4 regions of the Cyanobium sp. WKJ7-Wakatipu genome follow, and region 4 is predicted to be linked to each of the others. Evidence: predicted binding sites of a transcription regulator. Region 4 holds the regulator's gene; each other region holds the start of a gene.

Region 1 (7,169 bases), on a different contig from region 4:
CTCAGCTGCCGCAGCAACCAGCAGCGCCTGATCGCCATTGGCTGCACCACCTTGCTGGTGGGCCAATCCATCCTCAATATCGCCGTAGCCAGCGGTGCCATGCCCACCACCGGCCTGCCACTGCCACTGATCAGCTACGGCGGCAACTCCTTGATGGCCAGCCTGCTTATTTGCGGCCTACTGATCCGCTGCTCCCTGGAGGCAGGCGGTCTTGCCCCTAACCCCAGGCGCCGGCGCACCGCAGCTGCCCGATAGGCTGATTCCATGATCAGTTTTGGGCCCCAACTGGCCGATTGGGCCCGCAGCAGCGAGACGCTGCTGCAGCACTCCCTGGCCAGCCCCACCCCCACCACCGTTGGGGTTGTCTTTGCTGGCGGCCTGCTCACGAGCCTGGGGCCCTGCTCCCTGTCGCTTTTGCCGGTCACCCTTGCCTATCTGGCTGGTTTTGGCGGCACGCCCGGCGTTAAACCCAGCCAGGCTCCCTGGCAGCGCAGTCTCAGCTTTGCCGCCGGCATCGTGGCCTCCCTGGTGCTCCTGGGCCTGGTTAGCGGCCTACTGGGCCGGATCTACGGCCAAATCCCCGGGCTGATTCCGACGGTGGTGGCTGTGCTTGCCCTGCTGATGGGCCTAAACCTGCTGGGCCTGCTGAAGCTGCCCCTGCCCGCCGGACCCGATCCTGAAGTCTGGCGTCGCCGGGTGCCAGCCCCCCTAGCTCCTTTGGCAGCAGGGTTGGCTTTTGGATTGGCCGCAACCCCATGCACAACGCCAGTGCTGGCTGTGCTGCTGGCCTGGATGGCCCAGAACGGCAAACCACTGGTCGGCATGTTGCTGCTCACCAGCTTTGGAGCGGGTCAGGTGGTGCCGCTGCTGCTGGCCGGCACGGCAGCCGCCAGCCTGCCGGGCTTGCTGAGCCTGAGGCGTCTGGGCCAATGGGTTCCACCGATCAGCGGCGTGGTGCTGGTGACCACCGGCGCCCTCACCCTTGTGGCCAACTGGCGATGAAAGCCTTGCTGCGGCTGGTGGGCTGGATTTCCGATCTGCGGGTAGCGATCATGCTGCTGCTGGTGATTGCCGTCACCAGTGGCGTCGGCACGGCCATCCCCCAGCGGGAACCTGCCGAGCTCTACCACCGGCTCTACGACCCCCAGCCCTGGCTCGGACTGCTGAACGCTGATGGGGTGCTGGCCCTCCAGCTCGACCATGTGTATTCCAGTGGCTGGTTCCTGGGGCTGCTGGCCTGGCTGGCCCTAGCCCTGCTGCTGTGCAGCTGGCGCCGCCAGTGGCCCGCCCTGCAGGCCGCCCTGCGCTGGATCGACTACAGCACCCCCCGCCAGCTCAGCAAGCTGAGCGTGGCCGAAACTCTCAGCACCAACTCCCCCAAGGCGAGCCTCGATCAGCTGGCCGGACTGCTGCAGCGCCAGGGCTGGCAAATTCAGCGCCACGACGACCGCCTAGCCGCCCGCAAGGGGCTGCTGGGCCGGGTCGGGCCCCTGCTGGTGCACGCCGGGATGGTGGTGCTGATGCTCGGAGCCGCCTGGGGGGCACTTGGGGGGCAAAGGGCTGAGCAATACCTCGCCCCCGGCCGCAGCCTGGAGCTGATGGACAGCCGGGGCAGCAGCCAACTCACCCTCGCCCTCGACCACTTTTCAATCCAGCGCGATCCCGCCGGAAGACCTGAGCAATTCACCTCCCAGTTGCGCATCTTGGAGGGCGATGGCAGCGGCGGCAGCCTGCTGAAGCAGGCTGAGATTAGCGTTAACCATCCGCTGCGCTTCCAGGGGGTCACCCTTTATCAAGCCGACTGGGCCCTGGCCACTATCAGCCTGCAACTGGGCAAAAGCCCCCTACTGGAGCTACCGCTACAGAGCTTTCCTCAACTAGGCGAACAGATTTGGGGAATCGTGCTGCCCACCCGTCCCGATGGCAGCGAGCCGGTGCTGCTCAGCTTGGGCAGCGAACAAGGGCCTGTAGAGATCTACGGCGCCGACGGAATCTCCTTAGCCCGCCTAGCCCCAGGCGGCGCAGCTGTGGAAGTGAAAGGGCTACCGATACGGGTTGAAAGCGTGCTCCCCGCCAGTGGCATCCTGCTGAAGCGTGATCCGGGGGTTCCACTGGTTTATGCAGGATTTGCGATCGCCCTAGCCGGCGGTGGTCTCAGCTTGCTTGCTACGCGTCAGCTTTGGGCCATTGCCGAGCAGCCGGCCGGCCAAGCGGGTCAGCTGCACGTTGCGGGCCTCTGCAACCGCAATCTCACCGGCTTCGCTGCCGAGCTGCCCCAGCTGCTCTCCCAGCTCTAACAAGCCAGCCGCGTGCCATGGCTAACGCGCACCACGGTGTGAACGTTGCCGCGGGGGTGAAAGTCGGCCTCCAGCTGCATCCACTGGGGATCGGTGGCGGCAACCAGATCATCCAAAATGCGATTGGTCACCTCTTCATGGGAAATGGAGCGGTCGCGGTAGCTGTTGACGTAGAGCTTGATCGCCTTGAGCTCCACCACCCGGGGGCCGGGCTGGTAGATCAGGCGCAACACCGCAAAATCGGGGTACCCGGAAAATGGGCACTTACATGTGAACTCCGGCAGCTCGATGGAAATCTCGTAGGCACGGCCAAGCCTGGGATTATCAAAACAGATCAGCTCCGCTTCAGCGATGGCGCGCTCGCCATACATGGGCGTCTGGGTGAGGGAGGACGCGCTGGCAGAAGCGGGGCTGGAAGACATCGGAGCAAGGAAAGGGAGAGGGCCAGTGCCACTAAGTAATCTTAAGGAAAATGGCCGCAGCCAACGGCTGCCCGAGCCGGTAGCAATCGCTACGACGACCCCCGCAAAGCTCGGGCGTAATGGCTTTACTCCCTACCATCGGCAGGGATTTCCTGAGAGACTTCCTACCTAGCCCGAGCTGATCCTATGAAAAAAATTGAGGCCATCATTCGTCCCTTCAAGCTCGAGGACGTCAAGGTCGCCTTGGTCAATGCGGGGATCGTGGGCATGACCGTGAGCGAAGTGCGGGGTTTTGGCCGTCAAAAGGGCCAGGTGGAGCGCTATCGCGGCTCTGAATTCACTGTCGAATTCCTCCAGAAGCTCAAACTTGAGATCGTTGTCGATGACGACAAGGTCGACACCGTGGTTAGCGCCGTTCAAGACGCGGCCCGCACCGGCGAAATCGGCGACGGCAAGATCTTCGTGAGCACGATTGATTCGGTGGTTCGAATCCGCACCGGCGATCGGGACAGCGGCGCCATCTGAGCGCCAGCACCCCTTTTGATTTTTATTCCCTGGGAGTCAGCGTGCTGGCTACCAGGGTTTTTATTTGCTCTGGGCTGATTGGCGCAGGGCGGAATTTCGGGTCGCTTTGGGCTGATTCAACAAGCTGTTCAACAGGCTCACAAACATCCTCTGCAACATCCCCGGCAACATCACCCATTCCGACCTGCCCATCGCAATCGGAGCGCCGCAGCCAGAGCAGGTATTCGTGGTTGCCGGCAGGTCCAGTGATTGGTGATGCCACCAGGCCGCAAGCCACCAAGCCCAGACCAGAGGCCGCGGTGATCACCCCTTCGATGGCATCGCAGTGGGCAACCGGATCACGCACCACACCGCCCTTGCCCACCCGGCCCTTCCCCACCTCAAACTGGGGTTTAACCAGCAACAGCAGATCCACGGGGGCCTGGGGTTGCAGCAGCGCCAGCAGGGCAGGCAGCACCAAGGCCAGGGCAATAAACGACACATCGGCCACCGCTAGATCGGGCCAGGGGTCTTCGGGGCCGTAAAGAGCATCCGGGGTGAGGTGACGCAGGTTGGTGCGCTCCTTGAGCACTACTCGCGGATCACTGCGCAAGCTCCAGGCCGTCTGGCCGTAGCCCACATCAATTCCATAAATCCGGCAGGCCCCGTACTGAAGCAGACAATCGCTGAAGCCACCAGTGGAGATGCCACCATCAAGGCAAACGCGCCCCTGCACGTCGATGGGGAAGGCCTCAAGGGCCCTCACTAGCTTTTCGCCACCCCTTGATACATAGCGAGGAAGCTGCTGCACCAGCAGCTCGGCCTCCGGCAACACCTCGGTGCCTGGTTTATCGAGCACTTTGTCGCCGTGGCGCACCCGCCCGGCCCTAATCAACAGCTGGGCCTGCTGACGACTAGCCGCCAGGCCGCGGGCCACGAGCTCCAAATCCAGTCGTTGCTTGCGAGCCATGGCGCTCCACCTTTTGTGATCAAACCACAACGCAAACGGAACAGATTCCAAGCATCTCTGCCTCCGCACCAAAACCCGGCAGAGGATGGCGTCCAGAAGTTGATCCGGCAACGATGGCCTCCTCAATCCGGACCGCGAATGCTGCAGCCAATGTGCTGGAACTGCTCTACCCCGGCAGCTTCGTCAAACTGCGCAATCAACCCTCCGACCTGCCCCCCTTCCAGCTGATCCAATGCCGCGGCGGTCGCTGCTGGGTGCGGCAGCAGGCCTGGGGCAGCCTGGTGCAGTGGGAGGTGGAGCACCAACGCCTGACTCCCGCTGCCTAAGGAGGGCTGCCTGAGGGGTCAGCAGGGGCGCACCCATACATTGGTCTGGCAGTGAGCCAGGCGCGGCCTTGATCGAGCGTTACACCCTGTCCGAGATGGGCGCCCTGTGGAGCGAGCAGGCGAAGTTCCAAAGCTGGCTCGATGTCGAGATCGCTGCCACCGAGGCCAATTGTGAGTTAGGGCGAGTGCCTGCTGAGGCGGTTGCAACGATCAAGGCGAAGGCCAGATTTTCGGTAGAGCGGATCCTCGAGATCGAGGCCGAGGTTCGCCACGACGTGATCGCCTTCCTCACCAATGTGAATGAGCACGTGGGGGATGCGGGCCGCTACATCCACGTGGGCATGACCAGTTCAGATGTGCTCGACACAGGCCTGGCCCTGCAGATGAAAGCTTCGGTGGCCCTACTGCGCGCCGAGCTCGACCAATTGGCCGATGCACTTAGGGATCTAGCCAGCCAGCACAAGGGCACGGTGATGATCGGCCGCAGCCATGCCATCCACGGCGAGCCGATCAGCTTCGGCTTCAAGGTGGCCGGCTGGCTGGCGGAAGTGGAACGCAACCGCGAGCGCCTCGAGCGGCTCGAGCAGGTCGTGAGCGTGGGCCAGATCAGCGGCGCCATGGGCACCTACGCCAACACCGACCCCCAGGTGGAGGCGATCGCCTGCGCCAAGCTTGGCCTGGAGCCAGATACGGCAAGCACCCAGGTGATCGCCCGCGATCGCCACGCCGAATACGTGCAGACCCTGGCCCTGGTGGGCGCGGCACTGGAGCGCTTCTCCACCGAGATCCGCAACCTGCAGCGCACCGACGTGCTCGAGGTGGAGGAAAATTTCGCCAAGGGGCAGAAGGGCAGCTCGGCCATGCCCCACAAGCGCAACCCGATCCGCAGCGAGCGGATCAGTGGCCTGGCCCGAGTGCTGCGCAGCTATGTGGTGGCGGCCCTGGAAAACTGCGCCCTCTGGCACGAGCGCGACATCAGCCACAGCTCGGTGGAGCGGATGATGCTGCCCGACTGCTCCGCCACCCTGCACTTCATGCTGCGGGAGATGACCGAGGTAGTGAAGGGCCTAGGGGTCTACCCAGACAACATGGCCCGCAACATGAACGTTTATGGCGGCGTGGTGTTTAGCCAGCGAGTGCTGCTGGCCCTGGTGGAAGCCGGCATCAACCGCGAAGACGCCTACCGGATTGTGCAGCGCAACGCCCACAGCGCCTGGAACAAAGATGGCGGCAACTTCCGCGCCAACCTTGAAGCTGATGCAGAGGTGACCAGCAAGCTCAGCGCTGAGCACCTGGCTGAGTGTTTCAGCACTGATCTGCACCAGGCCAACCTGGGCGTGATCTGGCAGCGACTGGGGATTTAGCTAAGGATTTGAGCTGGCAGGCAGTTCAGGCCCAGTGCAGCCGCATTGGCACAGCACCCTCCAGGCTCAGCTTCACCGGGCAGGTCTCTCCTGCCTGGTGAAGCACGGCCCGCTGCTCCTCGCTGAGACCCGCCGGCAAGCTGATCCACACCTCCAGCAGGGCAATGCGCCGTGGCGCCTCGGGGGTCATGGTTTTTTCAATCCGAGCGCTGGCCCCCTGCAGCGGCCAGCCGTGGCGCTCGGCAACGATCCCCAGGATCGTCAGGATGCAGGTGCTCAGGGCCGTGGCCACCAGATCGGTGGGCGAGAAACGCTCCCCCTTGCCCTGGTTGTCGGTGGGTGCATCGGTCTCGAGCTCGCAGCCCGAAGGCCCGTGGCTGGAGTGGCAGCGCAGGGCTCCCTCGTAGCGGCTGTCAATCGTGGTCATCGCGGGGCGTAAGCACCACCCCAGTCAAGCGCCGGCGCGGTGATACGGCCCGCCCTGCTGAATCGAGCTGGCCCGGTAAAGCTGCTCCAACAGCAGCAGCCGCGCCAGCTCGTGGGGGAAGGTCATCGGTGAGAGGCTCAGGCGCCAGTGGGCCCGCCCCTTGAGCGCCGGGTCGAGACCATCGGCCCCACCGATCACAAACGCCAGCCGCTCCGAGCCAGAACCTTCAAGCGCCTTGGCGAAGGCCAACGAGTCGTAGCTCTGGCCCTCCTCGCACAGGGCCACCAACTGCTCGCCGCCGCGCAGCTCAGCGGATATGGCCTCCGCCTCGCGGGCCATGCCGCCGTCCCTCAGCTCCACGATCTCCAGGCCCGGGAGCCGCTTGCGATAAGTCTCTACCCCTTCGCTCACCCAGCCCTTGCGCACCTTGCCGACGGCAATGATGCGAATGCGGGCGGGATTGATCACGGGTTACGGCCCACCAACCTCAAGGCTGGGGGCGCTCGATCGCAGGATCCAACTGACCGTTGCCACTAGCCACCAAATCCTCGATCTCGCAAACAGGGAAGCGATTGATCGATTTGAGGGCAGCGCGGGCCTTGCTGCGCAGCTGCTCGCTGATCGCCTCGCAGTAGGGCACCTGGGCCAGCAAATCCACGGTGCGCCGCAGGATCCGCACCACATCACCCTCGTCGAGGGAGGTGTTGGCAATCATGTCGCTCCAACTGGCACCTTTAGCCCAGGCGTGCACCAGGCCCATCAACTCGGGCTCCCACCAAAGCGGGAAGTTGACCTTGGCGTGCTCCTGCTGACGCTCCAGCTCGCGGCGCAGGCCGCGCAGATCATGCAGGGCCTCCTC
Region 2 (7,169 bases), on a different contig from region 4:
TTTTGCCGGGAATGGCGGGGAAGGGGCCCCACATGCGGCCGGTGCCCATCTGGGGCGCAAACGACTCATTGATCACCTGCAAGCTGGAGCCGTCAGTGAACTTGAGATAGCCCTGGATGGGGTAGGTGGCACTCACCGAGGAGTTGGCGGTGAAGAAGAACTTGTAGCTGCCGTAGGGCTGAGTGACGAAGAAATCGGTGTTCCAGTTGGGGCGGCCAAAGGGATTGCCTGCACCAATCGTTTTGGTGACGATGTTGGTGGTGCCATCGCCACCCACTGGCGCCAGGAACTGGCAGGTTTGGGCCTGAACTGGAGCCAAACCGGCTACCAGGGTGGTGCTGCACAGACCTGCCGCAAAGACCGCCACAAGGGAAGGGCGCATCAGATTTCTGGGTGACTTTAATCAGCCTATTTATAGCCTCAAACGCTCAAGAAGCGCTGGATCATCTCCGAGCTGAGATCGGCCGTGGCGCCACTGGCCACGATGCCGCCCTTCTGCATGGCGTAATAACAGTCGGATTGGCGCACAAAACTGGCGTGATGCTCCACCAGCAACACCGAAATGCCAGTCTCTCGAATGATGCGGCTCACGGCCCGCTGGATGTCGAGCACCACCGAGGGCTGAATGCCCTCCGTGGGTTCATCGAGCAGCAGCAGACGGGGCTTGCCAAGCAGGGCCCGGGCGATGGCCAGCTGCTGCTGTTGGCCACCGGAGAGATCGCCGCCACGGCGAGCCAAAAACTTCTCCAGCACCGGGAATAGCTCAAACACCAGCGGGTCGATATGGCGATGGCGACCCATACCCCCCGGCAGGGCTTCCAGACCCAGCAGCAGGTTTTCGCGCACGCTGAGCTGGGGAATGATCTCCCGCCCTTGGGGCACATAGCCAATGCCCGCCCGGGCGCGGCGGTGGGGGGCCAGGCCGCCGCAGTCGCTGCCTGCCAGCTCAATGCAACCGCTGCGCTGGGGCACCAGGCCGATGATCGACTTGAGCAGGGTGGTTTTACCAACTCCATTGAGCCCGATCAGGCAGGCCATCTGACCAGGCGCGATCGATAGATCGACGTTGCGGAGAATATGGCTCTCCCCGTAATAGACGTTGAGGCCGCGCACGCTCAGCAAGCGACTGGCCTCGCCCTGGGGTGGGGTTGTCATGGTGGCAGAAGCAGTCATACGTCGTCCTCAACACCGAGATAAACCTCGATCACGCGGGGATCGCTCTGCACCGTCTCCATCGTGCCCTCACAGAGCACGTGACCCTCATGGAGCACGGTTACAGGGCAATCGAGCTCTCGAATGAAATCCATGTCGTGTTCGATCACCAGCACGGTGTGGTCGCCCGCAAGGCTGCGCAGCAAAGCACCGGTGCGCTCGGTCTCCTCCTCGGAAAGGCCCGCCACCGGCTCATCCACCAGCAGCACATAAGGGTCTTGGGCCAGCAACATGGCTATCTCAAGCCACTGCTTCTGCCCGTGGGAAAGGCTGCCAGCCCGCCGGGAGGCATGCACCTCGAGGCCAACCACCGCCAGCAACTCTTGAACCCGCTGGCGTTGACGGCTATCGAGGCTGCCAAATAGCAGATTGAAAGGTGAGTGGCTGCCCTTAACAGCCAGCTCCAGATTGCGGCGAGGGCTGAGGTTTTGGTAAACGCGCGGGGTCTGAAATTTGCGACCAATCCCGAGCCGAGCGATGCGGTGCTCGGCGATGCCTAGCAACGAGCGCCCTCGAAACACCACGTCGCCTTTGGTGGGGCGCACCTTGCCTGTGATCACATCAAGGAAGGTGGTTTTACCCGCACCATTCGGGCCGATCACAGCCCGCAGCTCGCCAGGTGCCAGGGAGAGATTGAGATCGTTGAGGGCCCAAAAACCATCGAAGCTGACGCTGACACCGCGTAGCTCCAGCAACGGGGCGACCAAAGGGGCGGCAGTAGACGAACTCATGGGGCACCTCCGGGAGGCAGATCGGACCTAAAGGCCTGGCGCTCCGCCTGCGCCGCAGGGTCGAGATCCAAGCCGGGATAAGTGGGCGCCAATGCTGGCCAGCCAACCATGGCCTGGATATGGCGCGGGCCACCCTGACGCCACCAACCCACCAAGCCATCAGGCAGCGCCGTGACCACCAATAGGAACAAACCACCCTGGATAAACAGCCAGGTTTCCGGCAGTTGTTCACTCACCAGGCTCTTGGCGTAGTTGATCAAAACGGCTCCAAGCACGGCTCCGATCAAGGTGCCGCGGCCACCCACCGCCACCCAGATCACCATCTCAATAGAGAAAGGCACGGCCATGTATTGGGGCGACACAATGCCTGACTGCACGGTGTAGAGGGCACCGCTCACGCCAGCCATGGCACCGGCAATTGCAAACACCAGGGTTTTGTAAGCCGTGGGGTTGTAGCCGGTGAAGCGCAAGCGCGGCTCGTCATCGCGGATGGCGATCAAGGCATCGCCAAAGCGACCACGGGTGAGCCAGCGGCAGAGCAACCACGCAGCCATCACCAACACCACAGTGAGCCAGAAAAGGTTGCGCTGCATGGCATCACTGCCCACCAGCTCCCCAAAGATCCGGGCGGTATCAGTTTTGAGGCCATTGGTGCCATTAATCAGCTTTTGCTGGCCATTAAAAAAGTTGAAAAAGACCAGCAGAGCCGCCTGGGTAAGAATCGAAAAGTAGACCCCCTTGATGCGGTTGCGAAAAACTAAATAACCAAGCACACCTGCCACCAAGGCAGGCAACACCCAAATACACAAGCCCGTAAACACAAAAGACTGAAATGGCTGCCAAAAAACAGGGAGCTGCTTAACTCCATAAAGCCCGAAAAATTCAGGCAACTCCCCAGGCGCCAGAGATAAAAGCTGCAAATGCATGCCAATGGCATAGCCACCTAGGGCAAAGAAGATGCCCTGACCCAGGCTCAGCATGCCAGTAAAACCCCAGATCAGGTCTATACCCAGGGCTGCGATTCCCAGGGACAAAAACCGACCCAGGAGGTTGAGCCGGAACGGCGGCAAGATCGCCGGCAAGATCAACGCTGCTGCCACAAGCAGCAGCCACGGCAACCAGGTGCGCAATTTCGCCATGGCTCAGGCCTCCACCAGCCGTCCCTTCTGCGGGAACAGGCCAGCGGGCCTGAACTGCAGGAACAGGACGATCAGAGCAAACACGAGCACCTTTGCCATCGAAGTGGTGGCAAAAAATGTGATCAGCTCATTGAGGCCGGCTGGCATGGCTGGCCAGAGCAGCAGTAGGGAGCCAGAGCCGATCACATAGGTGAGAACTCCAATACCCAGGGCCGCTACAACCGTGCCGAGAAGTTTGCCAACACCACCCAACACCACCACCATGAAGCAGTCAACGATGTAGTTGCCGCCGAGGTTTGGGCCCACCGAGCCAAGCAAAGTCACGGCCACTCCAGCCACTCCAGCAAGGCCCGATCCCACCAAAAAGGTGAGCGCATCGACGGTTTCGGTGGGAATCCCCAGGCAGTCGCTCATCGAACGATTTTGGGTAACGGCCCGGATGCGAATCCCCCAGATGCTCTTCTGCAGAAACCAATGCACCGCCACCAGGGCAATCGCCGTAAGAGCAACAATGAACAGGCGTGCCGTTGGCATATTGACACCGCCAAGTTCAACCGAACCACGCAACCAAAGCGGAGCAGTGACGTCTAGGTTGCGAGCGCTAAACCAGGGCTGATCCAGCACCCGAACGCCACCTAGGCCGGCAGCCAAAATGATGCCAATTAGGCCAGAAATTACCCAGCTAGCCACTGCAAGCAATGGGGTCCAGCGCCGTTGAGCCCAGGAGCTGGGCCACAGCAGTGGTGCTACCAGCCCCAGAGCCACGGCCACCACAAGCCCCACAACAAAGGCACTGCTCACCGAGCGCACAAATTGCTGCAAAATCAGGCTTACCCCCCAGGTTGCCAAAAGAGTTTCCAACGGCCTGCCATATAGGCGCCGAATCACGGTTTTTTCTAGCAGCAAGCCAGCTAAACCACTCACTAAAAAAGCAAGCGGTATCGCCACCAAAATGTAGATAGGGAAAAGACCCTCCAGAGGGCCATTTTTAAATAGGTTTTGCACCACGAAGGTGGTGTAAGCCCCGAGCATCATCAACTCGCCGTGGGCCATGTTGATGACCCCCATCAAGCCAAAGACTACGGCCAGGCCAAGGGCGGCCAGCACCAGCACCGAACCGATGGCTAAGCCATTGAAGAGTGTGTCGTAAAGAAGATCCATGGCGCCCAACAGGGCTCGGCAAGGGAAAGAAAAATAAAAACGAAGTGAAAAGGGGGAGCTAAGCTCCCCCCGATCTGAAGTCAATAGGAAAGCCGAAGGCTCACATCTTGAACTTGCCAGCATCAGGACGATCCTGGGTCCAATCGCAGGTATAACCCTTGGTTTCGGGTACAAACTGGTTCCAGGCAATCGGCTTGAGCACACCCTTGTTCTCGATGATCTTGAACATGCCATCCTTTTGGACCTCACCAATCATCACCAGCTCGGTGGTGTGGTGATTGGGCTGCACCTCGATCTTGCCCTGGGGGGCATCAAAAGTCACACCGATTAGCGCCTTGCGCACTGCGTTGTCGTCAACGCTATTGGCCTTCTCCGCTCCAGCGGCCCAGAGGTAGACCATGTTGTAGGCGGATTCAGCCGGGTCGTTGGTGACCCGATTCTCGCCATACTTGGCCTTGAAATCAGTAGTGAACTTCTTGGAAGCCGGGGTGTCGAGACTCTGGAAGAAGTTCCAAGCCGCATAGGTGCCTTCCAGATACTCGGGGCCAATTGCCGCAACCTCCTCCTCAGCAATTGAGAAGCTCATAATCGAGTAGCCATTGGCAGGGGTGATGCCAGCAGCCTTCATCTGCTTGAAGAAGGCGACGTTGCTGTCACCGTTCAGAGTGTTGACGATCACGCCACCCTTGGGCAGGGCCTGCTTGATCTTGGCAATGATCGGAGCCACCTCGGTGTTGCCAAGCGGCAGGTAGTCCTCACCCACCAGATTGCCGCCCTCAACCTTGAGCTGCTCCTTCATGATCGTGTTCGCGGTGCGCGGATACACGTAATCGGAGCCCACTAGGAAGAAGTCCTTGCCCTTGTTCTTGAGCAGCCAGGAGACAGCCGGCTCAGCCTGCTGATTGGGTGTAGCACCGCTGTAGAAGATGTTCTTGGAGCACTCCTGACCTTCGTACTGGATCGGATAGAAGAGGAAGTGATCCTTGGCCTCGAACACCGGCAGCATCGCCTTGCGGCTAGCTGAGGTCCAGCCACCAAACACCACAGCCACCTGATCCTGATCGATCAGTTTTTTGGCTTTCTCGGCGAAGGTGGGCCAATCAGAGGCACCATCCTCTTCGACGGGAACAATCTTCAGCTTCTTGCCATCGATGGTGATCCCGCCCTTGGCGTTGATCTCCTCGATCGCCATCAACTCGGCTTCAGCCACCGTGTTTTCGGAGATGGCCATGGTGCCGGAGCGGGAATGCAGAATCCCCACCTTCACTTCACCGTCGAAATCGCCAGAGGCTTTTTCGCCGCCGCCGCCGCAGGCCACCAGCGAAAGGCTCGCTGCCATCGCCGTAGCACCAGCGACATAACGCATGGTGGTTTTGCTCATCAGGGAAGACTTCATAAAAACTCCTACGGGAAACCGCTGAATGTCCCGCTGCTATTTAGCGGTCAGTGGAAGGTATCCAGTAGTCACACTTTCGCTTTGTAGTGGTTGCTACGGATCTCGCAAAAGAAAGCTAATCAGGGCAGCTGGGCCCACAAAAACTTTTCCACCGCCTCTAGTCCTTCGCCGCTGCGGATGTTGGTGAAGCACCAAGGGCGCCCAGGGCGCATGCGTTCGGTGTCGGCTGCCATCACCTCGAGGCTGGCTCCCACCATGGGAGCCAGGTCGATCTTGTTGATCACCAGCAGATCGGAGCGGGTGATCCCCGGGCCGCCCTTGCGAGGAATTTTGTCGCCGGCGGCCACATCGATCACATAAATGCAGAGGTCCACGAGCTCGGGGCTGAAGCTGGCGGCCAGGTTGTCGCCGCCGCTCTCCACCAGCACCAGATCCAGATCGGGGAAGGCCGCCTCCAGCTCGGCCACCGCCGCCCGGTTGATCGAACAGTCCTCGCGGATGGCGGTGTGGGGGCAGCCACCGGTTTCGACGCCGCGGATGCGCTCGGGCTCAAGGGCCCCAGCTCGGGTGAGGAACTGGGCATCCTCCTGGGTGTAGATGTCGTTGGTGACAACCGCCAGCTGCAGGCGATCGCGCAGCCGCCGGCAGAGGGCCTCCACCAGGGCGGTTTTGCCCGAGCCCACCGGCCCGGCCACGCCCACCCGCAGCTTGCTCATCCGATCCGCTCAGCTGCGAAACAGCCTGGAGTACAGCTCGGCGTGGCGCAACTGGGCCAGACCCGCACCCACGCCACCGCTCCAGAGCTGATCGGGATCGGTAGCCGCCAGTTCTAGGGCCCGCTGGGCAATCAAAGGCGCCAAACCCAGCTGCAGGCGCTGGGCCTCGGTGGGTCCAAGAGGCACCAGCCGCAACGCCGCACTGAGCTGGTTTGCCACCCAGCCATACAAGTAGGCCTCCACCAGCTCGGTGGCGCCAACCTCCAAGGCGCGGCCCGCCAGGGCAAAAGCTGCCGGCCAAGCCAGGTTCAAGGCGGGCGGATTGAAGCCGAGGTCGGCTAGTAGCCCAAGCAGCGATGCGCCCATCTGGCGCTGCTGGGCGCGCACCTCGGCCGCCTCCCGCAGGGCCAGCAACCAGCTATCGCGCTCGCGCAATTCGGCTGCTTCAGCCAGCAGCAAACCGGGCAAACTGGCAGCCTCCAGCACCAAGGTGCCGCGCTGCAACTCAGCCTCCAGCCAGGACCTCGCCCCAGCCCCGTCCAGCAAAAGCCCGCGCTGCACCAGCACCTCCAAGCCCTCCGAATAACTGAAGGCCCCCACCGGCAGCGCTGGGCTAATCAGCTGAAACAAGCGCAACCGGCTAGTGGTCATGGCTACTGCTGTGGGCGTGGCTGTGGCCGTGGATGGGGCCGTAGGCACCGGACTCGGGCTGAAAGGGAGCCTGCAGCTGGCCCACCTGCAGACCGCGATGCTCCAGCAGGTGGGCCAGCACGGAATCGGCGAGCAGGCGCAATTCACCAGCCCTGATCTCCAT
Region 3 (7,169 bases), on a different contig from region 4:
GGGAGGCCCTCGAGGCCCTCACCCGCATTGACCATCCCTGGTGGAAAACCCAGAGCCGCGGCCTACAAGCCAAGGTGCAGAAGGGCATCGAAGGCTTGTCAGTGCAGGAGCGCGAACACGACGCCCATGGCCAGCTGCCCCACACCGTGCCCGCCGCCCAACTCGATGCCCAGGTGCGCCAACGGATCTCCCAGGGTATGGACGAGTGGTCCGCGTTCCAGGAGGCCTGTCGGGCCTTAGGTGGACAGGTGGTTGAGGCCGGGCCGGAGACGGCCTGTCAGAGCCGATCCAGCAAGCGGTGATTGGCGCGTGACAAGATTGGCCGCGCGATGAAGCTCTGGAGCCATGCAGCCAGGTGATCAGGTTCAGGTCTCCCAAAGCGTGGTCGTCTACCACCACCCCCAGCACCGCGGGGTCGCCTTCGATCTCAAAGGGCAACAGGGTGAGGTGGTCACCGTGCTCAACGAGTGGAAGGGCCGGGTGATCAGCCCAACCTTGCCGGTGGTGGTTGCCTTCGGCAAATTTCGGGCCCATTTCCGCTCAGATGAGCTGGCTCCCGCCTGATCACTTGCCTGACTCTCGCTAGAGCTCCGGCCGCAGCAGGAACACCCCCTCCTCGCCATCGATCTCCTGCAGGCAGAGCTGGATTGATTCTTGGCGACTGGTTGGCACTAGCTTTCCACAGAAATCAGGCTGGATCGGGAGCTCCCGGTGACCGCGATCCACCATGGCCAGCAAGCTGACCCGCTTGGGCCGCCCCCAGGCTTGCAAGGCTTCAAGGGCCGCCCGCACAGTGCGCCCCGTAAAGATCACGTCATCCACCAACACCACCTGGCGCCCATCCAGAGCCACGGGCAAATCGGTGGGCTGGCCCAGACGGGTGCCGACTCGCTCCAGGTCATCTCGATGAAAGGTGGGATCGACACTGCCTTGGTCGATCGGATGGCCGGCTAAGACTGCCAAGCGGGAGGCCAAAACCTCAGCCAACGCCACTCCACGGGTGGGTATGCCGAGAAGCACCAAGGAGCTGCTATCGGCCACGCCTTCCAACACCTGGGAGGCAAGCCGGTCAAGGGTGCGGCCCAAATCCAGGGCCGAGAGCAGTTCGAGCCGATGCATTAGGGAATCAGGCAAGTCGGCTAGGGCTGGTTGGCTGTGTGACCAAAGGCTGACCCCGAGGGAAGCAGTTGGGATCGCAGCACATTTGCACTGTAAGTTGGCATTGGAAGGCGTTTGTTCAACGTCGCTAGGCGAGACGGGTGACGACTATTCCCTCCCAGCAGCAATCCACCCTGGTGCCAGGCCCAGCTTCGGCCTCTAGGGCTTCATCCTCTGTGGCCCCGGTCGTACTCGCCATTTTGGATGGCTGGGGTTACAGCCACGAAGCCGATCACAACGCCATACGTGCCGCCAGCACCCCGGTGATGGATGCCCTCTGGCACGCCTACCCCCACACCCTGATTGAGGCCAGCGGCGCCGCTGTCGGCCTGCCAGATCATCAGATGGGCAATTCTGAGGTGGGCCATCTCACAATCGGCTCCGGTCGAATCATTCGCCAGGAGCTGGTGCGGATCAGCCAAGCTGTCAAGGACGGCAGCCTGGCCGCCAACCCTGCGCTCAATTCCTTAGCCGACCGCCTACTTCTCAAGGGCGGATGCCTGCACCTGATCGGCCTGTGCTCCGATGGGGGCGTGCACAGTCACATCACCCACCTAGGGGGTTTGTTGCAATGGGCCGCGAGCCGCGGTCTCAAGGATGTCTGCATCCACGTGATCACCGATGGCCGGGACACGGACCCGAGCAGTGCCCCCCGATTCGTCACCCAGGTTCAAGAGCAGATCAGTCGGGCCGGCGTGGGCCGAATCGCTACCCTCTGCGGCCGCTACTGGGCCATGGATCGCGATAACCGCTGGGACCGCACCGAAAAGGCCTATCGACTTTTAACCGAACCAAGCGAAGTATCCGAGCTCAGCCCGGTCAACGCCATCCACGCCTCCTACGCCCAAGAGATCGGCGACGAATTCCTCGAACCGTTGCGATTGGCGGAGGGATTGATCAAGAGCGGAGATGCTTTGGTGTGTTTCAACTTCCGGCCCGACCGGGTGCGCCAGTTGATCCGCGCCCTGGTTTTGCCGGAATTTGACGACTTCTCCCGGCAGCGCCAAGCCCAACTGGATGTGGTCACCTTCACCCAATACGAAAGGGGCTTGCCCGTAGCGGTGGCTTTTCCGCCCGAATCTCTCGATGGCTTACTGGGCCAAGTGGTGTCAAACTCGGGGCTGCGCCAGTTCCGCACAGCTGAAACCGAAAAATATCCTCACGTCACCTATTTCATGAATGGGGGCATTGAGCAGGCCTTCCCTGGAGAAGATCGCCACCTAGTCCCCTCCCCCCGGGTGGCTACCTACGACCTATCCCCGGCAATGTCCGCCGGCGAGCTCACTGAAAGTTGTATTGCCGCAATCAAAAAGGGCATTTACTCGTTGGTAGTAATCAATTACGCCAATCCGGACATGGTGGGGCACACCGGCAAAATGAAAGCCACCACTGAAGCAATCACCACTGTCGACACCTGCGTAGGAAAGCTGATGGAAGCTACCAACCGCATGGGAGGCACGCTGCTGATCACCGCAGACCACGGCAATGCCGAAGTGATGGAGGGCCCAGATGGTCGCCCCTGGACGGCTCACACCACAAACCCCGTGCCCGTGATTTTGGTTGAGGGCGAGAAACGCAAGCTGCCCGGCCACGGCACCAATGTGTCGCTGCGTGACCATGGCGGCTTAGCCGACATCGCCCCGACCCTTCTGGAGATCTTGCACCTGCCCAAGCCCGCAACCATGAGCGGTGAATCACTGATCCTGGCAACTGGCACCGCAGCCGCATCCAGTCCCATCCCCCAGACCCTGGACGTTTAACCTGCCCCTATCCAAAGAGGCCCATGTTCACTTCAGTTTTGTCATGGGTGTGGATTGGCAGTGGCGTTCTGCTGATCATCAGCGTGCTGCTACATAGCCCCAAGGGCGATGGCATGGGCGGGCTGGCCGCTAGCGGCGGTTCGATGTTCACTAGTGCCCGTAGCGCCGAAGCCACCCTCAACCGCATCAGCTGGACCTTGCTAGCAATTTTTCTTGGCCTGGCCGTTGTGCTCAGCGCCGGCTGGCTCGGTTAGGTCTGTGACGCCAATGCCGCGACGCAATCTGCTGGTAGCCCTGGGATCAAGCCTGGGCGCCTTCTTCACTGGCGTCTCCCGCGCCGAAGCAGCTTCCAAGGCCCAGGATCCCGCCTGGCAGCTCAGCGAAGCCAGCTGGAAGAAACGTCTCAACCCGGCCGCTTACAACGTGCTGCGCCAGGAAGGGACCGAAAGGCCCTTCTCCAGCCCCTTGAATAGCGAAAAACGCCCAGGCACTTTCGTTTGTGCTGGCTGCGCCCTGCCCCTCTTTAGCTCCAAGGCCAAATACGAGAGCGGCACCGGCTGGCCCAGCTTCTGGCAACCGCTGCCCAACGGGATCGCCACCAAGGTTGACTTCAAGTTGATCGTGCCCCGCACCGAATACCACTGCCGGCGCTGCGGCGGCCATCAGGGCCACGTGTTTGACGACGGCCCTAAGCCCAGTGGCAAGCGCTACTGCAATAACGGCGCTGCCCTCAACTTCATCCCCGGTTAACCGGTGTATTCGCCGTTGTAGGCCTCTTCACCGTGGGCATTGATATCGAGGCCCTGCTGTTCCTGAATATCGTTAACACGCAGGGGCATCACCAGGCGAATCAGTATAAGAATCACATACGTGCCTACTCCAACAAAAAGGATTGTGAATCCTGCGGCCTTGAGCTGAATCCAGAGCTGACCTGGCTGGCCGACTAGCAGTCCATCGGCGCCAGCGGGATTGAGACTTTTCAACGTGAACACTCCAGTTAGCAGAGTGCCGAGCAACCCGGCCACGCCATGCACCGGCAGCACATCGAGGCTGTCATCGAGACGCCAGCGGTTCTTGAGTTGCATGGCATAGCTGCAAACCAGTGCTGCCGCAAAGCCGATCAACACGGCCGCCAGAGGGCTCACATAGCCAGCCGCTGGGGTGATCGCCACTAGGCCGGCCACGGCGCCGGTAGCCACACCCACGGCAGTGGGCTTGCCGCGCTGCCATGTTTCCAGCAGCATCCAGCCCAGGGCAGCTGCAGCGGCAGCGGTATTGGTGGTGAGGCAGGCAAGGGAGGCCAAATTGCCGGCCACCAGGCCGCTACCGCCATTGAAGCCAAACCAGCCGAACCAGAGCAGGCCCGCCCCAAACAGGATGAAGGGCACGTTGTGGGGTGGGGCGGCATAGCCCACGCCCCCACTGCGACGCCGGCCTACCACCAGGGCAGCAACGGCGGCGGCCACGCCCGAGGCCAGTTCCACCACCAGGCCACCCGCGAAGTCGATGGCACCGAGGCCGGAGCTGCCCAGGAACCCACCTGGGCCCCACACCATGTGGGCCAGGGGTAGGTAGATGAAGGTGCTCCAGAGCAGCAGAAACACCATCCAGGCGCGGAAATGCATCCGCTCCACCACCGCACCGGAAATCAGCGCCGGAGTGATGATCGCAAAGGTGACCTGGAACAGGGCAACGGCACCGTGACTGAGTTGCCCATCCCCATAGGGAGCCGACCAATTGCTGAGCCCCGCCCACTGCAACCCGCCGATGAAAGGAGCTAGGGGACCGCTGCCGGGAGAGAAGGCCAGGCTGTAGCCGAACAACACCCAGAGCACACTCACCAGGGCCATGGCGGTGAAGCTCATCACCATGGTGTTAAGCACGTTGCGGCTGCGAACAAAGCCCGCATAAAAGAGGGCCAGGGCTGGTGTCATCATCAGCACCAGGGCGGCACTCACCAGCACAAAACCATTGTTGGCACTGCGAAGGGCCAGATCGGTTGCAAACAGAAGCGGCACAGCTAACCCAAAACCAGGCGCCACCCTGAAGACCAACGGATCAGCAGCCAGTAGCAACCGCTACCAAAAGAGCCTTTAAAGGTGGCAACTGATACAGCCGGGATGGATGGGCCCGCTTGGCTGAACGGAAACGAACAAAAAAGAGGGCAGAAGGAAAACCCTTCTGCCCTCGCTGACGATGAAGGAGTGGGGCCTAGAAGGCACCCATCTCGCTGTCAATAGTCGAAGTCGCCGCCGCCCATGCCGCCACCGGCGGGAGCTGCATCTTTCTTGTCTGGCATGTCGGCCACGATGCACTCGGTGGTCAGCACCATGCCGGCGATGGAGGCGGCATTTTGCAGACCGGAGCGGGTCACCTTGGCGGGGTCGACGATACCGGCAGCCAGCATGTCGACGTACTCGCCGGTGGCTGCGTTATAGCCCTCGTTGAAGGGCTTGTTGCGCACGTTCTCAGCTACGACAGCGCCATTGACGCCAGCGTTTTGAGCAATGCGCATCAAAGGCGCGGTGAGAGCGGAGGCCACGATGTGGGCGCCGATCAGCTCCTCGCCAGAGAGGTTGGCCGCAGCCCACTCCTCGAGGGCGGGGGCTAGGTGGGCCAAGGTGGTGCCACCACCAGGAACGATGCCTTCTTCAACGGCCGCCTTGGTGGCGTTGATGGCGTCTTCCAGGCGCAGCTTCTTGTCCTTCATCTCGGTCTCGGTGGCGGCACCCACCTTGACTACGGCCACACCGCCGCTCAGCTTGGCCAGACGCTCCTGCAGCTTCTCCTTGTCATAGGAGGAGTCGGTTTCGTCCATCTGCTTGCGGATCTGCTCGCAGCGGGCCTTCACTGCCACCTCGTTGCCTTCGGCCACGATGGTGGTGGTGTCCTTGTTGATGGTGATGCGGCGGGCGGTGCCCAGCATCTCCAACTTGGCGTTCTCAAGCTTGAGACCGGCGTCCTCGGTGATCAGCTGACCGTTGGTGAGAACGGCGATGTCCTCGAGCATGGCCTTGCGGCGATCACCGAAACCAGGTGCCTTGACTGCCGCCACGTTGAGCACGCCGCGCAGGCGGTTCACAACGAGGGTGGCGAGGGCTTCCTTCTCGATGTCCTCGGCAATGATCAGCAGGGGCTTGCCGGTACGGGCGATCTGCTCAAGCACGGGAACCAGGTCCTGCACTAGGCCGATCTTCTTATCGGTGAGCAGGATGTAGGGCTCTTCGAGCACCGCTTCCATGCGCTCGGTGTCGGTGGCGAAATAGGGCGAGATGTAGCCCTTGTCGAAGCGCATGCCTTCGGTGACCTCCAGCTCGGTGGTCATCGATTTCCCTTCTTCCAGGGAGATCACACCTTCCTTGCCGACCTTGTCCATCGCATCGGCGATCATGCGACCTACCTCTTCGTCGTTGCCGGCGGAGATGGTGCCCACTTGGGCGATGGCGCTGGAATCGGAGATCGGCTTGGCGTGCTCCTTGATCTTGCCTACGAGGAAATCGGAAGCCTTATCGATGCCCTTTTTGAGGGTGATCGCATTGGCGCCCGCAGCCACGTTGCGCAGGCCTGCCTTGACCATGGCATGGGCCAAAACCGTGGCGGTGGTGGTGCCGTCGCCGGCAGCATCGTTGGTTTTGGAGGCGGCCTGACGGATCAGGGCAACACCGGTGTTCTCGATGTGGTCTTCAAGCTCAATTTCCTTGGCGATGGTGACGCCGTCGTTGATGATCTGGGGAGCACCAAACTTTTTCTCAAGCACCACGTTGCGGCCCTTGGGTCCAAGGGTGACAGCAACGGCCTCAGCCAGAATGTCGATACCTCTTTCGAGAGCTCTGCGAGCGTTCTCGTTGTAAATAATGCGCTTAGCCATGGAAGGCGATGTCCTTATGGGGTTAGGTCGGATTCAGTAATCGGCCAGTCGTCAGTTGACGATGGCGAGGATGTCCTTCTCGGATAGCAGCACAAACTCGTCGCTGCCGAGCTTGATGTCGGTACCGGCGTACTTGCTGTAAAGCACCTTGTCGCCAACGCTGACCTCAGGAGCCTGGCGGCTGCCGTCGTCGTTGCGCTTGCCGGGGCCGATCTGCACCACCTCGCCCACCTGGGGCTTTTCCTTGGCGGTGTCAGGCAGAAGGATGCCGCCGGCGGTCTTCTCCTCCGATTCGGAAACCTTGATAAAAATGCGATCTCCTAGGGGCTTAACCGTGGAGACGCTGAGAGAAACAGCAGCCATGGATGGATTGCGGGAGCAAT
Region 4 (7,169 bases):
GACTTTCCGCGGCTTCGTATTGGTATTGGCGCCCCCGCCCAAGATCCCGGCGAGCGCCGCGCCCGCACCGTTGGCCATGTGCTCGGACGCTTCACGCCTGCCGAGCAGCCCCTGCTCGAGGAGGTGCTGCGCGAGGTGGAGGCAGGTATTGGCCTGATTCAGCGCCTCGGCCTGGAGCGGGCTGGCAACCGACTCAACGGTTTTCAGCCCCAGGGCGCGGCAGCCTGAGCCGATGGCACGCCTTCCCTCCACCACTGCCCAGTTGCGGGTGCTGCACCAGAGCTTCAGCCAGCGGGTGCTGGAGGGGGAGGTGAGTGCGGGCGGCTACCAATGGAGTTTCCGCTGGGCCTTTGACCGCGGTGAACTCAGCGTTGAGCCTTCTTTGGGCAGGGCTCTGATCCAGGATGCCCTGCTGCGTTATCTGCTCAAGGTCGACTACCAGCTCGAGCCTGGCGGTGACTACATCTTTACGGTTCGGGCCCGTTTTTAAACCGATTCAGCCTCCGGCGCGATCGGCAGCGGCCATCGCCTCAGCACCTCCTGGTTGCTGCGTTGCAGGGTTACCCCGCAGTAGCGCTCTATCAGCAGCTGGGCCACCACATCGTCGATATCCCGGGGGGGCAATCGCAAGCCCGCCGGCAGCCGCCGCCTCCAGCCCCTAGGGGGCCAAAGCTGCCAGTAGCGCTCGCGGGCCGCCAGGGTGCTGCCGCTCTCATCCACCACAGCTAGCGCCAGCCGCTGCTGGCTAAGTTGGCTGCACCAGTCTTTGCTGCCGGTGCCATTGCCGAGCACAACCTGGCCAAGCCCCACTTGCTGCCAGCTTTTGAGCAGGGCGAGGCAGGCTTGTGGGGGCAGGATGGCAGCCTGCCGGATCTGGCCAACGGCAGGATCAGCCAGCACTAGACCGCATTTGCTGCTCCCGGGATCGAGGCCTGCTACCAGGCCCGCCGCAGCGCCCGTCATGGGCGGCGTGGGCCCGGCCCCGATTGGGCGGGAGATGGGGCCGCCAACCAGCGCAATTCCACTGCAATTGGGTCGGCGGTGCTGGCGCTGTTGATGGCGAGGGCTTCTAGTTGAGCAACCTGGCCCGGCTGGCGCTCGCTCAGCTCCCGGGCCAGCTTTTTAAAGCTGGCCGCATCGAACTGCAGCCCTTCCACCAACGTGCCCTGGCGCTGGGCTCGGGCATAGGCAGCGGCCAGTAGCAGGTTGAGTCGCCGCGAAACCGGCTCCAGGGCTGTGAGGTCGCCCTCGATCGTGGTGCTGGCCAGCACTTCACCTGCTTTAACTACAGGGCGGTTGGGGCGTAGGTCAGGGAAGGCAAGCACCTGGCGCTCGCCCCTCAGCACGTTGGCGGCCGAGAGAATGCTCACCACCCAGCTGCCGGGTTTGGCGAGCAGGCCTTCCAGCTTGCTGATGTCATTTTTGGGTACCAGCAGGATCTGGCGATCGGGGGGCTGGCCGGGCAGCACCCGCCTGAAGGCGTTGAGATTGGCCTGCTGCAGCAAGGCGGTGATCACCTCCTTGGCCTGCTCGGGGCGCTCAAGGGTCACCTTGGCGCTGGCCAGGGTCTGACCGCTGCTGAGCACCACGTCGCCGCGGCGCAGGGCAATCAGGTTGCCCTCCAGGTCTTTAAGTTCTTGGGCACCGGCGCTGATCCGGCGGCGCACCTGGGCTAGTTCCGCTTCGGTGCGGCGGATTTCCGCATCCCGCCCCTTCACCTCCTGGCTGAGACGGCTGCGCTCCAGCTCCAACTGGTTGCGCTGGGCTAGAAGTGGCGCCAGCTCTTGGCGCAATTTGCTGGCGCGGGCTTGGGCCTGCTCAAAGCGCGTCTGAGCCTCGCGTTTGCCCTCTTCGGCCCGTGCCACCTCCAGGCGGCTGCTGGCTAGTTGGCTGTTGCTGCGGCTCAGTTGGCTGCGGCTGGTTTGCAGCCGTTGCTCCAGTCGATCGAGTTCAAACAGGCCCGTGCGCAGCCGCTCGCTTACCAGCAGCATCAGGCCGAGGGAGATAGCACTGATCAGGCTGCCCGTGAGCACCGTGATCAACACGGCGGTGCGGCGGGGCCGCATCCCCAACAGGCTCAAGCGCGCCTTGCCCACCAGGCTGCCGAGTCGGTCGCCCAGGGTGGAGAGCACTCCCCCCAGGGCGAGCAGAGCGAGGATCAGCAGCCAGCCCGTCACATACGTCCCCGGAGGGCCCCAGTATCCCTGGCCTTCAGCTGAAGCGCTTAGCTAGGGCGATTGGATCAAACACAGTGATTTTCTTGCGGTCGATCTGAACCAGCCCGTCGTTGCGCAGGTCGCCCAGCAGGCGAGTGATTGTGACGCGGGTGGAGCCAATAGCTTCGGCAATCGCCTGGTGGGAGAGGCGCAGATCAATCGTGATCCCTTCCGAGCTGGGCACGCCGAAATCGCGGCACAGCACCAGCAGGAAGCTCGCCAGCCGCGAGCTCATGTCGCGGTGGGTGAGGGTTTCGATCATCGTTTCGGTCTGCAGTATTCGCGAAGACAGGCCCTGCAGCAGCAGCAAGCCCACGCTGGCGTCTTGCTCGATCGCCCGGCGCACGGAGGTGGCTGGTGCGGTCACCATCTCGACCCTGGTGAAGGCCACAGCGTGATAGAAGCGATCGGAGCGCTGGCCGGTAAGCAGCGAGAGCACACCAAACAGGCTGTTCTCACGCAACAGGGCCACGGTGATCTCCTCGCCGGATTCATATACCCGCGACAGCCGGACCGCTCCGCGCCGCAGCAGATAGACCCGCTCGGCTGGATCGCCGGGAAAAAAAATCGTCTTGCCCCGTTCGATCGTCTCGACACTGCTGCCGGCCAGGCCCCGGATCACTTCCAACAGGGTGGGGTTGCCCTGGCCGGCGCTGCCCATGCCTGCCACCACGCCAGGGGCACCCGTCGATGGGGTGTTGGCGGTACGGCTAAATCCGTGGGTAGCGCCAACCATCAAGGTCTTGGCAAGTGCCGGGACCCTAAGGATCACCCGGGGGGCGGCTTGTAGCAATACACACGGTTTGAGACGACACCGCCGGCGCCCCCTGCGCACCAGTACGTATGTTTCCGCTAGGGATGGTGTCGTTTGCTTGTGGAGCGGCCCGATCCCGCTACATTCAGCTCCGCGAGGCCATGGGCTGCTCGCGGCGCCCCAGGTCTGTTTTTCGATTTTCAAGGTTCTTATTCAGGTTGTTCATGACCGCGAGCTTGCCCGTCTCAGGCCTCACCTCCTCCTCTGGAGCTGGTTTTCCGGCGGTCCAGCACCAACCTCAGCGCTCTGGCCATCGCCCTTTGGCTGTGGCGTCTGGCGCGTCCGCCCCTTCTGCTGCGCCGGCATTGCGGCTGGTGGCCCAGTCGGAGGGCTTACTGCAAATCCATACAGCGCCTTTCCGCGGCAGTTACGGTGCCGTGCTCAGCCAGGCCCTACGTAGTGCCGGCTTGGGCAGCCGGGTGTTGGTTACTCAGTTCCTTAAGGGCGGCGTAGATCAGGGCCTCGGCAGCAGCGTCTGGCTGTGTGGGCGACTGCAATGGCTGCGGCCCGGTGTGCTCGGCTGTCTGTCAGAGCCAGCTGCCCACCAGGGGCTCGAGCTGTTGGAGGCGGTGCGCCAGGTGTGGGCCTTCAGCCGCGAGCAGCTGCTCAGTGGTGCGGTGGATCTGATGGTGCTAGACGAGCTGGGCTTGGCTGTGGAGCTGGGCTACATCGAGCAGGCTGAAGTGCTGGCAACCTTGGAGCGCCGACCAGCCCATCTAGATGTCATTTTGACAGGGCCAGCCATGACTCCTGAGTTGATGGCCATGGCTGATCAGGTCACCCAGTTGCGCCGAGGCCTCTGATGCTGAAGAACGATCGCTGGATCAACGAGCAAGCTGCGGTAGGAATGTTGCAGCCGTTTCAGTCGAGCCTGGTGCGCCATCTCGATCCCGCTACGGCGGGCTCCCCGGTGCTCAGCTACGGCTGTTCTTCCTATGGCTACGACTTGCGGTTGTCGGCCAAGGAATTTTTGATCTTTCGGCATGTGCCTGGCACCGTGATGAACCCCAAGCGGTTCAACCCGGCGAACCTGGAGCCGGCGCCGCTGCACAGCGACGAAGACGGTGAGTACTTCATCCTGCCGGCCCATTCCTATGGCCTAGGGGTGGCACTGGAGAAGATGAAGGTGCCATCAAATATCACGGTGATCTGCCTGGGCAAGAGCACATACGCCCGGCTAGGCATCATTGTGAACACCACCCCGGCTGAGGCCAGCTGGGAGGGACACCTCACCCTGGAGTTCAGCAATTCTTCCGGCGCAGATTGCCGCATTTATGCCAATGAGGGAATTTGTCAGCTGCTCTTTTTTGAGGGCGATCCCTGCGAGACCACCTATCAAGATCGGGCTGGTAAATATCAGCATCAGCCCGAACGCGTCACTCTGGCAAGAATCTAGTTTCCCCTAAAAGCCCTATGGGGGGAGCCTGGAGTCGCACCGAGAGGTGCGCCAGGTGGTTCGCCTTATGGGGCGAGCCTGGCTTTATGTAAGCGGCTCTTTTCATACCAGTCAGCAAATTGGGGTGTCCAAGCCTGCAGGTGGGGCCACATCAACTCACAGAGCTCACGGATCTCCTGCTGGGCATCGAGCTTCGCCCGCAGGTCAAGGAAGTGCAGAAATGCCCGCAAGGTGAAGCTCACCACGAAGTGCTGGCGGTAGTCGAAGGGCAGGATGCCGCGGGCGTGCTCCTCGGCGAAGCCAGCCGCCAAAAGGTCGCGGTAGCGAGCTGCCGCAGCCCTGCAGAGCTCTAGATCTATGTAGCGCTGCTCTTCGGTGTAGGCGTATTTTTTGCCTTGCCGGTCGCTATAGCTACCTATGGGCCGTAGATAGAACACCTCCTCCAGTTCCAGTTCATCATTGGCGGCCTTGCAGATGCGATCGCCGGTGTAGCGCATGGATTGCACGTCAAAGCTCACCCCCACCCGGTGTGTACGCGCCTGCTGCATCACTGAGTGGGGAAACCAGCCAACGTTGAGCACGATTTGGGCGTGTTCTAAGGGGCCGTAGTGACCGCGCTCGCCGGCGAGAAGTCGTTTGATGCAGATCTCCCCTGCTTTGCTCTCCTCGGGCCAGTTGGCGGAGTCTGCCGCCACAAAGCCCTCGCTGTAGTCCTGATGCATTCCCGCATAAACGCACTGCTGGGGGTTAGGCGTAGCGGCGATCAGGTCAACGCGGAAACGGGAATCCATGGCGGGCGTCAACCGTGACTGCGGGGTCCGGCCATCGTGGCAGTAGCTGGCTCCGCTGCCGCAACTTCGCCAGCGGGTTGGCTCAGGTTGCTGACGGCACCCACTCCGGCTAGGGCCGGCAGGGGTTCGCCGGCGATCAGGGCGCTGCTGAGAGCGCGCAATTCGTTGAGGCTGCGGGCGCCAATCGAGCGGCCCACCGCTTCACCGGCAGCATTGAACAGCTCTAGTTGGGGAATGCCGTTGACGTCGTAGCGCTCCAGCTCCGGCTGCCAGCGGGGATTGTCAACGTTGAGCAGCACCACATCGAGTTGGCCGCGGTGTTGGGCTTCGATCGTTTCCATTGCCGGAGCCATGGTGCGGCAGGCGTCGCACCAGTCGGCGTAGAACTCCACCAGCGTTGGCTTGCCATTGCGCAAGGCCACGGGTAGATCCAGGGATTGGCGCGCCAAGCGCTCCAGGGGAGCCTCCGGATTCAGTCCGCCCCGGAACCACAGCAGGCCCGCTGCCAGTAGGGCCGCCAGCACGACTAGCAGCAGCCGTTCGCTTGGCCCCAGGCCGGAATTCGGGGTGGAGTTGGTCATGACTGCACTTTGCCAGTGCTTGCTAGCGTTTTGCAGAGGTAAGCGTGCTTTTCCCGCGAACCGGATCCTCGTGAAACGGCGCCTAACCCTGCACTTTCCCCGCGAAGCGGTGCATCAGCCGATCACCTATCGGCTGGCGGTGGATTTCGATATCGCCGCCAAGATCCTGCGCGCCCAGATTTCCCCCAACCAGAGCGGCACCATGGTGGTGGAGCTCTCAGGAGACATCGACGAACTAACGGCGGCGGAAGCCTGGCTAGAAAGTCAGGGACTAGGCCTCAACCGGGCGCCTGGTCAGATAGACGTAGACCACGGTCTCTGTGTTGACTGCGGCCTCTGCTCGAGCGTTTGCCCCAGCGGTGCCCTCAGCTTGACCCAGCCGGCTTGGCAGCTGCAATTCGATGCGCAACGCTGCTTGGTGTGCGAACAGTGCATTCCGAGTTGCCCTCTGGATGCGATTTCCCTGGTGCTGGCTCCCCCGTGATGGCGATGTTGCGTCTGCTGTTGCTGCCCTTGCGGGCGCCGATGCTGCTGGTGCTGGTAGTGATATCCGTTTACGAGGGCTTGCAGTGGAGCCAGCCGCTCGAGGGTGCGGCAGCGTCGGGGATGGGGCAGTTATCCAGCTTGTTCTGGTCGCTTGACTGTCTCCACGCCTTGCTGGTGGTGGTGGTGTGCACCATGCCCGACCTGCTGCTGCAGCGGATTTCCAATTTGATGGCCGCCAGTCGGGTGATGAGCCTGGTGATCAGCCTGTTGATCGTCACGGTGGGTGGCCTCTATCTGCTCCACCTCAAAGTGCTCACAAATGTGCTGATCCTGGGCACCACTGTGTTGTTGGCACGCCTCGATCTAGCTCGGATTCGGGTGGCACCCCCGCCGGTGCTCCTGGCAGGGGTGCTGGGTGTGCTCGTTTTGTCAGGGGCATGGGTGGGCCGCTGGCTGGCAAGCGGTGGCTAGCAGCTAGCCAGCGGCCTCTCTTGAAAGTTCCAAAAGTTGCCGAGCACTTTTTTGACGTACAGCCGGGTTTCCGGGTAGGGGATGGCCTCTATCCATAGCTCCGGTTCCTGTTGCAGTTGGGGTGTCACCCAGCCAGCGGTGGCACCGGTGCCGGCGTTGTAGCTGGCAGCCATCAGCACGGGGTTGCCCTGCCACTGGCCCAGCAGTTGCTTTAGGTAGAGCGCGCCTAACTGGGCATTGCGGGCTGGGTCGGTGAGGTCATCGGCTGCCAGGGGCGTGCCGGCTAGTTCGGCGGCGGTGGCCGGCATCAGTTGCAGCAAGCCGATGGCACCGGCGCCGGAGCTCACCCCGGGGCTGAAGCGCGATTCCTGTTTTGCTACGGCTGCCAGCAGGGTTGCCGGTACCCCGGCGGTT

What was found. Region 4 encodes NtcA, which controls nitrogen genes in cyanobacteria. Its sites were predicted from a motif close to GTANCNNNNGNTAC; they were not measured.
Region 1: a site for NtcA is predicted at 2,799-2,812, ahead of queF (preQ(1) synthase). Genes of this name have one in related genera too.
Region 2: a site for NtcA is predicted at 5,723-5,736, ahead of urtA (urea ABC transporter substrate-binding protein). Genes of this name have one in related genera too.
Region 3: a site for NtcA is predicted at 4,987-5,000, ahead of KBY83_RS07495 (ammonium transporter). Genes of this name have one in related genera too.

What each region holds. Positions count from the first base shown of each region.
Region 1 covers NZ_JAGQAY010000009.1:35,091-42,259, reverse strand. The annotation lists gene KBY83_RS07335 (FtsW/RodA/SpoVE family cell cycle protein) at 1-255, shown strand, start outside; gene KBY83_RS07330 (cytochrome c biogenesis protein CcdA) at 265-1,002, shown strand; gene KBY83_RS07325 (cytochrome c biogenesis protein ResB) at 999-2,297, shown strand; gene queF (preQ(1) synthase) at 2,294-2,719, opposite strand; gene KBY83_RS07315 (P-II family nitrogen regulator) at 2,906-3,244, shown strand; gene KBY83_RS07310 (TlyA family RNA methyltransferase) at 3,267-4,193, opposite strand; gene KBY83_RS07305 (hypothetical protein) at 4,307-4,519, shown strand; gene purB (adenylosuccinate lyase) at 4,588-5,883, shown strand; gene KBY83_RS07295 (OsmC family protein) at 5,909-6,310, opposite strand; gene KBY83_RS07290 (23S rRNA (pseudouridine(1915)-N(3))-methyltransferase RlmH) at 6,335-6,775, opposite strand; gene KBY83_RS07285 (RNA helicase) at 6,798-7,169, opposite strand, start outside.
Region 2 covers NZ_JAGQAY010000002.1:69,792-76,960, reverse strand. The annotation lists gene KBY83_RS01600 (hypothetical protein) at 1-382, opposite strand, end outside; gene urtE (urea ABC transporter ATP-binding subunit UrtE) at 421-1,155, opposite strand; gene urtD (urea ABC transporter ATP-binding protein UrtD) at 1,170-1,919, opposite strand; gene urtC (urea ABC transporter permease subunit UrtC) at 1,940-3,082, opposite strand; gene KBY83_RS01580 (urea ABC transporter permease subunit UrtB) at 3,086-4,243, opposite strand; gene urtA (urea ABC transporter substrate-binding protein) at 4,344-5,639, opposite strand; gene ureG (urease accessory protein UreG) at 5,759-6,355, opposite strand; gene KBY83_RS01565 (urease accessory protein UreF) at 6,365-7,006, opposite strand; gene ureE (urease accessory protein UreE) at 6,996-7,169, opposite strand, start outside.
Region 3 covers NZ_JAGQAY010000009.1:68,740-75,908, reverse strand. The annotation lists gene KBY83_RS07525 (hypothetical protein) at 1-302, shown strand, start outside; gene KBY83_RS07520 (ferredoxin-thioredoxin reductase variable chain) at 346-564, shown strand; gene pyrR (bifunctional pyr operon transcriptional regulator/uracil phosphoribosyltransferase PyrR) at 583-1,119, opposite strand; gene gpmI (2,3-bisphosphoglycerate-independent phosphoglycerate mutase) at 1,335-2,918, shown strand; gene secG (preprotein translocase subunit SecG) at 2,942-3,172, shown strand; gene msrB (peptide-methionine (R)-S-oxide reductase MsrB) at 3,186-3,668, shown strand; gene KBY83_RS07495 (ammonium transporter) at 3,665-4,936, opposite strand; gene groL (chaperonin GroEL) at 5,152-6,786, opposite strand; gene groES (co-chaperone GroES) at 6,838-7,149, opposite strand.
Region 4 covers NZ_JAGQAY010000004.1:165,228-172,396, forward strand. The annotation lists gene pth (aminoacyl-tRNA hydrolase) at 1-228, shown strand, start outside; gene KBY83_RS04145 (DUF3146 family protein) at 233-490, shown strand; gene KBY83_RS04150 (resolvase) at 487-963, opposite strand; gene KBY83_RS04155 (DUF3084 domain-containing protein) at 960-2,177, opposite strand; gene ntcA (global nitrogen regulator NtcA) at 2,212-2,952, opposite strand; gene KBY83_RS04165 (cob(I)yrinic acid a,c-diamide adenosyltransferase) at 3,195-3,833, shown strand; gene dcd (dCTP deaminase) at 3,833-4,426, shown strand; gene thyX (FAD-dependent thymidylate synthase) at 4,492-5,217, opposite strand; gene KBY83_RS04180 (thioredoxin domain-containing protein) at 5,226-5,798, opposite strand; gene KBY83_RS04185 (NIL domain-containing protein) at 5,869-6,282, shown strand; gene KBY83_RS04190 (hypothetical protein) at 6,282-6,755, shown strand; gene KBY83_RS04195 (lytic transglycosylase domain-containing protein) at 6,752-7,169, opposite strand, start outside.